One region of the Caldifermentibacillus hisashii genome, then DNA from elsewhere that is predicted to be linked to it. Evidence: a T-box and tRNA genes for the amino acid it is inferred to sense, from the RefSeq annotation. Region 1 holds a T-box; the other holds one or more tRNA genes.

Evidence for each region. A T-box is a leader RNA that pairs with one kind of tRNA and senses whether it is charged. The one in region 1 lies ahead of thrS (threonine--tRNA ligase), so its partner is inferred to be a tRNA-Thr.
Region 2: it has a tRNA-Thr gene. The T-box ahead of thrS (threonine--tRNA ligase) is inferred to sense a tRNA for this amino acid. The anticodon was not compared.

What each region holds. Positions count from the first base shown of each region.
Region 1 covers NZ_CP155467.1:2,688,265-2,692,666, forward strand. Annotated here, with positions in the region: gene infC (translation initiation factor IF-3) at 1-52, opposite strand, end outside; ribosomal protein L20 leader region at 135-268, opposite strand; gene thrS (threonine--tRNA ligase) at 525-2,459, opposite strand; T-box leader at 2,633-2,863, opposite strand; gene ytxC (sporulation protein YtxC) at 3,135-3,971, opposite strand; gene dnaI (primosomal protein DnaI) at 4,147-4,402, opposite strand, start outside.
Region 2 covers NZ_CP155467.1:2,905,908-2,910,309, reverse strand. Annotated here, with positions in the region: rRNA gene NSQ14_RS14195 (23S ribosomal RNA) at 1-2,054, shown strand, start outside; rRNA gene rrf (5S ribosomal RNA) at 2,434-2,549, shown strand; tRNA gene NSQ14_RS14185 (tRNA-Val) at 2,553-2,625, shown strand; tRNA gene NSQ14_RS14180 (tRNA-Thr) at 2,638-2,713, shown strand; tRNA gene NSQ14_RS14175 (tRNA-Lys) at 2,734-2,809, shown strand; tRNA gene NSQ14_RS14170 (tRNA-Leu) at 2,813-2,894, shown strand; tRNA gene NSQ14_RS14165 (tRNA-Gly) at 2,910-2,984, shown strand; tRNA gene NSQ14_RS14160 (tRNA-Leu) at 2,992-3,080, shown strand; tRNA gene NSQ14_RS14155 (tRNA-Arg) at 3,087-3,160, shown strand; tRNA gene NSQ14_RS14150 (tRNA-Pro) at 3,170-3,243, shown strand; tRNA gene NSQ14_RS14145 (tRNA-Ala) at 3,259-3,334, shown strand; tRNA gene NSQ14_RS14140 (tRNA-Met) at 3,360-3,433, shown strand; tRNA gene NSQ14_RS14135 (tRNA-Ile) at 3,596-3,672, shown strand; tRNA gene NSQ14_RS14130 (tRNA-Ser) at 3,682-3,774, shown strand; tRNA gene NSQ14_RS14125 (tRNA-Met) at 3,795-3,868, shown strand; tRNA gene NSQ14_RS14120 (tRNA-Asp) at 3,873-3,949, shown strand; tRNA gene NSQ14_RS14115 (tRNA-Phe) at 3,971-4,046, shown strand; tRNA gene NSQ14_RS14110 (tRNA-His) at 4,066-4,138, shown strand; tRNA gene NSQ14_RS14105 (tRNA-Gly) at 4,229-4,302, shown strand; tRNA gene NSQ14_RS14100 (tRNA-Ile) at 4,310-4,383, shown strand.

The DNA.
Region 1 (4,402 bases):
TCGCATCAATTAAACGAACTTCACGAGCACGAATGCCCTCGTTGACCATCATATCTTTGCTAATATTAAGACACCTCCAAAGGATTTTGTGAATACTTGGGTTTGGTTGGAAAAGAGCGATTCCCCACTATTTCAAATATAAAAAAGTGCGGGTACATACACCCGCACATTAGATTTCCGTGTTCATTCACATCATCGTTTGCCAGTCAAAACCTGTTAACAGCTTAAGCGTCCTCCAGGTGAGAAGCGGGTGCCTCTTCTTTTTCACAAACCGTATTCAATTTCACTTTTTTAAATATAGCATAGATATCCTTCATTGTCAATGCTCGCTTTTATTAAGCAAACACAACAAAAAGTAGTATAACAAAAAAGAAAGAGAAAAACAACATTGTTTAGAAAAAAGTAGGGAATAAGAGCGAAATGTGGGAAATTGTTAAATAATTCACCAGACAAAATATGCGTTCGTTTGATAAAAACACCAACTCTCAAGGAGCTGGTGTCCAACAGTGTCCAACAATATGCGTCTATTTCCTTGCCTCTTGCTTAATTTGCGCTAAGAACGTATCAAATGCCATTGTTTCCGATTTTTGTTCTCCGTATTTTCGGACGTTGACGGCTTTTTCTTCCATTTCTTTATCCCCGACAACAAGCATGTATGGGATTTTTTGAACTTGTGCTTCACGAATTTTATAACCCATTTTTTCATTGCGGGCATCCAATTCAACACGTATACCGGCCTTTTTCAACTCTTCTTGAACGGTTTTTGCATAGTCAAAATGGATTTCAGGGGATACCGGAATCACTTGGACTTGAACCGGTGCCAGCCATGTTGGAAATGCCCCTTTGTATTCTTCAAGTAAATAAGCGACAAACCGTTCCATCGTTGAAACAACACCACGATGGATAACGACCGGACGATGCGGTTTCCCGTCTTCTCCGACATAAGTTAAATCAAAGCGTTCCGGTAATAAAAAGTCTAATTGGATGGTTGACAAAGTTTCTTCTTTCCCAATCGCCGTTTTCACTTGGACATCAAGTTTCGGACCATAGAATGCTGCTTCACCTTCTGCCTCGAAATAATCAAGACCTAGATCATCCATTGCTGATTTCAACATGCTCTGTGCTTTTTCCCACATTTCATCATCATCAAAATACTTTTTCGTATCTTCCGGATCACGGTAGGATAAACGGAAAGAGAAGTCGGTAATATTGAAGTCTTTATATACTTCCATAATCAACGTAACAACCCGTTTGAACTCGTCCTTAATTTGGTCCGGACGAACGAAAATATGGGCATCATTTAATGTCATACCGCGAACCCGTTGCAGTCCGGATAATGCCCCGCTCATTTCAAAACGATGCATCGTCCCAAGTTCGGCAATCCGAATTGGTAGTTCTCGATAGGAATGCTTGCTGTTTTTATAAATCATCATATGGTGCGGGCAGTTCATCGGCCGGAGTACTAATTCTTCACCGTCACCCATATCCATAGGCGGGTACATATCATCATGATAATGATCCCAGTGACCACTTGTTTTATATAAATCGACATTGGCAAGAACCGGTGTATACACATGGTCGTAGCCAAGACTGATTTCTTTATCAACAATATACCGTTCAATTGTACGGCGAACCGTTGCCCCTTTAGGCAACCATAATGGCAGCCCTTGGCCAACGAGTTGATTGATGGCAAAAATACCTAATTCTTTTCCAAGTTTCCGGTGATCGCGTTCTTTTGCTTCTTCCAACATTTTCAAGTGGGCATCCAATTCCGCTTTGGTAAAAAAGGCAGTTCCGTAAATCCGTTGCAACATTTTATTGTCGCTGTCCCCACGCCAATAGGCACCGGCAATGCTAAGCAACTTGAATTCCTTAATTTTTCCTGTCGACGGAACATGAACACCACGGCAAAGATCGAAAAATTCACCTTGTTCATAGATAGTTACTGTTTCATTTTCAGGAATGGCCTCAATGAGTTCCAACTTATATTCATCGCCAATTTCTTTATACATTTGAATCGCTTCTTCCCGGCTGACAACTTTCCGGACAATTTCAAGATTTTCATTGACGATTTTTTTCATTTCTTTTTCAATTTTAGGAAGGTCTTCCGGGGTGATGGATTCCTCTAAATCAATATCATAGTAAAAGCCGTTTTCAATGACCGGGCCAACACCAAGCTTGACGTTCTTATATAACCGTTTAATTGCTTGAGCCATCAAGTGTGCCGTACTATGGCGCAAAATTTCCAGACTTTCCGGATCCTTATCAGTTAAAATTTGGATTTCGCCGCTTTCCTCAATCGGTGTACGCAAATCGATTAATGATCCGTTTAATTTTCCCGCATAGGCTTTTTTCTTCAATCCCGGACTAATCGATGCAGCAATTTCCTCCATTGTTACACCTTTTGAAAACTCCTTCACTGCTCCATCCGGAAATGTAATTTGAATCCTTTCTGACATGATTACTGCCTCCTCAAGTATTTGAAATTTTACCTGGTTTAGATGAGGAACGACTTGGGACTCCTTTGTCGATCACTCACTTCTAAAGAAAGGTGTATTTCCAACTATGTCGAATGAGTATCCCAGCTGGAAATTATACTTTTTTAATGAAAAATAAAAAACCCGCCCCTAAAAGTAGGGACGAGTTTTAAATACCCGTGGTTCCACCCTGATTCTCGCAAAGTTTAAAAAACCATTGCGACTCAAGAAGCCGATAACGGTCGGTTCCGTCAACCATTACTTGAAAATCTTTCACAGTTGAAGTTTAAAGGGGGTAAGTCCATTATTCGTGTTAGGAAGTTTCCACCGTCCTTCCCTCTCTATAAACCGTAACAACAGACCCTTGTCCTTTGCATCACTTTTTTCTATCCATTTAATTATTGTTTAAAAAGAAACTGAGATGTGCTCCCAACGTCAATTTTTTCTCAGTAAAATTGCTTTATAACAAGTCGACTCAGTCAACGTTTTGAGAAAAATAACTCTTAACTAGTATGTAGGTATTATAAGTTTTTTAAACTAAAAATGCAAGTAGTCATTTTTCTTTATAGTCCCCCAAATGGCGTCAGTCTACCCCAGAGTGAATGGAAATGATTTTTTTCGTGGTAAAGTATATATCCGCTTAATAAATGCACGTGATCATTTTTCTCTTTGGTCATAAGAAAAATCCTGCAAAGATAAAATAATTAATTTTTCTTCAAAAATGTTTTTTAGCGTTTGAATAATCCCGTTTTCCGGCTGTTCCGTATATAAATAGATGATTTCAGGAGCAATTGAAATTAGCGGAGCAATGGTGACTGAATCAACATAAACGGGATGATCTGACAATAATTTTCGATCTATTCGTTTATCTAAATCCGAACGTTTGATTTTGTTTTTATGTTCATCATAAAATTGAAATCCGTCCTCATTCACCAAATAGATACATTTCATTTGTGCTGACCGCTCAGCCAAAAAATTACGCAAATAGAAAATAAAGGACTGATAATCCTGTTCCATTTTGTACTCGTCAATGGCAATTTCGAGATAAGATGAAAGTTTTTCAATATAAAAGCGAAGTCGGAAAGTTATCAAGGCATCGATGGACAGGATGTGGCTTGAACGAATCACTTCCAGTAAAGCTTGATCAAGCTGTTCCTCTAAAGAAGCATGATCGATCTCGAATGGCAGATCTTTTCTTTTTCCTTCCATGATCGAGTAGACCATTTCAATAATTTGAATTTGTTCATCCGTATCGGTATAGAAAAAATCATTTTCAAGTATTTCCTGACACCACTCCATCCGTTTTTTTTCCATAATAAATTTTTTTAAGTGTTTATATATGTCAGTTAAAAAATCTCCTTTCTTCATACCCGGAAAAATGAAATCCAGTTGTAAGGATTTCCTTTCAATTTGGATATGTTCCGATTTGTTTTTTAAAAATGATTGATAAAAAAAATTTAAATCCTCTTTATTATTAAATTGAATTGAAAACATCTCCGTCCCCCCTGTGAGGCATTCCTGTTTCATATATATGGGGAGCTTGGTTACTTTAGAACTGAACCTCGCTACATGAATTAGCGAGGTTCCTGTTGTACCTTTACGTATAAGTTTTTTTAGATGTTTCGAGTATCCTTATTAATTATTTTTTGTAAGGTGTTAAAGGTCTCGTCTACTTTCTTTTATTCGGTCCATCAATGGGAACCGGCTCGGCCAAAAATTTGATCCGTTCAATGATCCTTGCAGCTTTAAGTTTTTCCTCTTCCCCGCGTTGTGAGTAGGTTAAATGATGTTCTAACTCATTTAAATTAAAGTTTGAAGTAAAAAAAGTCGGCAACCTTTCCAACATACGGAATTGTAATATCGGTCCGAGAACTTCATCCCTTACCCAGCTCGAAACTGCTTCAGCTCCGATATCGTCGAACATA
Region 2 (4,402 bases), 220 kb from region 1:
CTCAAGATAAGAGTATTGGAGGTAGAGCACTGTTTGGACTAGGGGCTCTCATCGGGTTACCGAATTCAGATAAACTCCGAATGCCAAATACTTATGCTTGGGAGTCAGACTACGAGTGCTAAGATCCGTGGTCAAAAGGGAAACAGCCCAGACCGCCAGTTAAGGTCCCAAAGTATACGTTAAGTGGAAAAGGATGTGGAGTTGCATAGACAACCAGGATGTTGGCTTAGAAGCAGCCACCATTTAAAGAGTGCGTAATAGCTCACTGGTCGAGTGACTCTGCGCCGAAAATGTACCGGGGCTAAACGTATCACCGAAACTGCGGATAGACTCTGTTAGAGTCTATGGTAGGAGAGCGTTCTAAATGCGTAGAAGCTAGACCGAGAGGACTGGTGGAGCGTTTAGAAGTGAGAATGCCGGTATGAGTAGCGAAAGATGGGTGAGAATCCCATCCACCGAATGCCTAAGGTTTCCTGAGGAAGGCTCGTCCGCTCAGGGTTAGTCGGGACCTAAGCTGAGGCCGAAAGGCGTAGGCGATGGACAACAGGTTGATATTCCTGTACCACCTATGGATTCGTTTGAGTGATGGAGTGACGCAGGAGGATAGGGTAAGCGCGGCGCTGGTCGTCCGCGTCCAAGCAATAAGAGGGGTCGTGAGGCAAATCCTTATGACCATAACCTCAAGTTGTGATTGGCGAGGGAAATTTAAGTACCGAAGTTCCTGATTTCACACTGCCAAGAAAAGCTTCTAGCGAGAATCCGGGTGCCCGTACCGCAAACCGACACAGGTAGGCGAGGAGAGAATCCTAAGGTGAGCGAGAGAACTCTCGTTAAGGAACTCGGCAAAATGACCCCGTAACTTCGGGAGAAGGGGTGCTCTTGTGGGTGTAAGCCCGCGAGAGCCGCAGTGAATAGGCCCAGGCGACTGTTTAGCAAAAACACAGGTCTCTGCAAAGCCGAAAAGGCGAAGTATAGGGGCTGACGCCTGCCCGGTGCTGGAAGGTTAAGAGGAGAGGTTAGCTTGAAGCGAAGCTTCGAATTGAAGCCCCAGTAAACGGCGGCCGTAACTATAACGGTCCTAAGGTAGCGAAATTCCTTGTCGGGTAAGTTCCGACCCGCACGAAAGGCGTAACGATCTGGGCACTGTCTCAACGAGAGACTCGGTGAAATTATAGTACCTGTGAAGATGCAGGTTACCCGCGACAGGACGGAAAGACCCCGTGGAGCTTTACTGTAGCCTGATATTGAATTTTGGTATAGCTTGTACAGGATAGGTAGGAGCCGGAGAAGTGGGAGCGCCAGCTTCCATGGAGGCGACCTTGGGATACTACCCTGGCTGTATTGAAATTCTAACCCGCAAGCCTTAGCGGCTTGGGAGACAGTGTCAGGTGGGCAGTTTGACTGGGGCGGTCGCCTCCTAAAAGGTAACGGAGGCGCCCAAAGGTTCCCTCAGAATGGTTGGAAATCATTCGCAGAGTGTAAAGGCACAAGGGAGCTTGACTGCGAGACCTACAAGTCGAGCAGGGACGAAAGTCGGGCTTAGTGATCCGGTGGTTCCGCATGGAAGGGCCATCGCTCAACGGATAAAAGCTACCCCGGGGATAACAGGCTTATCTCCCCCAAGAGTCCACATCGACGGGGAGGTTTGGCACCTCGATGTCGGCTCATCGCATCCTGGGGCTGTAGTCGGTCCCAAGGGTTGGGCTGTTCGCCCATTAAAGCGGTACGCGAGCTGGGTTCAGAACGTCGTGAGACAGTTCGGTCCCTATCCGTCGTGGGCGCAGGAAATTTGAGAGGAGCTGTCCTTAGTACGAGAGGACCGGGATGGACGCACCGCTGGTGTACCAGTTGTCTTGCCAAAGGCATCGCTGGGTAGCTATGTGCGGAAGGGATAAGTGCTGAAAGCATCTAAGCATGAAGCCCCCCTCGAGATGAAATTTCCCATTCCTTTATGGAAGTAAGAACCCTTGAAGATGACAAGGTTGATAGGTCCGAGGTGGAAGCACGGTGACGTGTGGAGCTGACGGATACTAATCGTTCGAGGACTTAACCTATTAGAAATGCTGAGGCGACTCAAGTAAAATCACAGATTTTACTTTGCGAGGTAATGCTGACGAAGCATTCCTTATGCTCAGCGACGTACGCACTGGAGCACTCAGAAATGAGAGCAGAGTTACTTCTCTGAATTTGCATCGCACGAAGAAAATGCGAATGCATTTTCGAGGAAAAGGAAACACGGCGAAGTAATGAGCCGATGTTGACTTATCGTAGTGAGTGAGTGTGAAGTGGCGCTAGTCGCTAGGAGCCGAAGCAAGACAGATAAGAACGTTACTCGGAAAATTGCCTTACGTTATCTAGTTTTGAGAGAATGAAAAATTCTCTTGCAAAATGATAAAGAACATATTATAATACATATTGTTGTTTTACTTATGGTCTGGTAATAATGGCGAGAAGGTTACACCCGTTCCCATCCCGAACACGGAAGTTAAGCTTCTCAGCGCCGATGGTAGTGAAGGCTTTGCCTTTGCGAGAGTAGGACGTTGCCAGGCATTGGAGGTTTAGCTCAGCTGGGAGAGCACTTGCCTTACAAGCAAGGGGTCGGCGGTTCGATCCCGTCAACCTCCATTATAATATTATGCCGGCCTAGCTCAATTGGTAGAGCAACTGACTTGTAATCAGTAGGTTGGGGGTTCAAGTCCTCTGGCCGGCACCATATGGACAAGTTTTAGAAATGAGCCATTAGCTCAGTCGGTAGAGCATCTGACTTTTAATCAGAGGGTCGGAGGTTCGAATCCTCCATGGCTCACCATTTGCGGGTGTGGCGGAATTGGCAGACGCACCAGACTTAGGATCTGGCGCCGTAAGGCGTGGGGGTTCGACTCCCTTCACCCGCATGTCTATTAATTTATGCGGAAGTAGTTCAGTGGTAGAACACCACCTTGCCAAGGTGGGGGTCGCGGGTTCGAATCCCGTCTTCCGCTCCAGAATAACGCCGGGGTGGCGGAACTGGCAGACGCACAGGACTTAAAATCCTGCGGTAGGTGACTACCGTACCGGTTCGATTCCGGTCCTCGGCACCATTAAATGCGCCCGTAGCTCAATTGGATAGAGCGTCTGACTACGGATCAGAAGGTTATGGGTTCGACTCCTATCGGGCGCGTTTTTAATACGGGAAGTAGCTCAGCTTGGTAGAGCACATGGTTTGGGACCATGGGGTCGCAGGTTCGAATCCTGTCTTCCCGATAGCAAAAATATGATGGGGCCTTAGCTCAGCTGGGAGAGCGCCTGCTTTGCACGCAGGAGGTCAGCGGTTCGATCCCGCTAGGCTCCACCATTTATTATTTATAATAATTTAATATGGCGGCGTAGCTCAGCTGGCTAGAGCGTACGGTTCATACCCGTGAGGTCGGGGGTTCGATCCCCTCCGCCGCTATTATTTTATGTTTTAAAGTAAATAATAAAATTGACCTTTAGTTTTAGCTGGTTAGTGCAAAGCGTCTTTGACTAAATCTCTTATTATACCCATAAGTTTTTTGGTATGGGTACGAATAAATTTTAGTTATTGAAAATGGAAAATTTTTTAAAACGTATCAATGGACCTTTAGCTCAGCTGGTTAGAGCAGACGGCTCATAACCGTCCGGTCGTAGGTTCGAGTCCTACAAGGTCCACCATATTTGTTTGGAGGAATACCCAAGTCTGGCTGAAGGGATCGGTCTTGAAAACCGACAGGCGGGTTACACCGCGCGGGGGTTCGAATCCCTCTTCCTCCGCCATATATTAATAATTTTATTATCGCGGGGTGGAGCAGTCTGGTAGCTCGTCGGGCTCATAACCCGAAGGTCGTAGGTTCAAATCCTACCCCCGCAATATTGGTCCGGTAGTTCAGCTGGTTAGAATGCCTGCCTGTCACGCAGGAGGTCGCGGGTTCGAGTCCCGTCCGGACCGCCATACCATAACATTAACTATTATGGCTCGGTAGCTCAGTCGGTAGAGCAAAGGACTGAAAATCCTTGTGTCGGCGGTTCGATTCCGTCCCGAGCCACCACTTTGAGCCAACTATTATGGCGGCTATGGCGAAGTGGTTAACGCATCGGATTGTGGCTCCGACATTCGTGGGTTCGATTCCCACTAGTCGCCCTATCTTATATTTGTAGCTTTTCGGAATGGGTTGGTAGAGGAGGAGACATGACGGAAAGCTGTCCAGTCTCAACAATAAAATTAAATAATGCGGGTGTAGTTTAGTGGTAAAACCACAGCCTTCCAAGCTGTTGTCGTGGGTTCGATTCCCATCACCCGCTCCATATTTATGGGCCTGTAGCTCAGCTGGTTAGAGCGCACGCCTGATAAGCGTGAGGTCGATGGTTCAAGTCCATTCAGGCCCATTTTACAAGTATTATAATT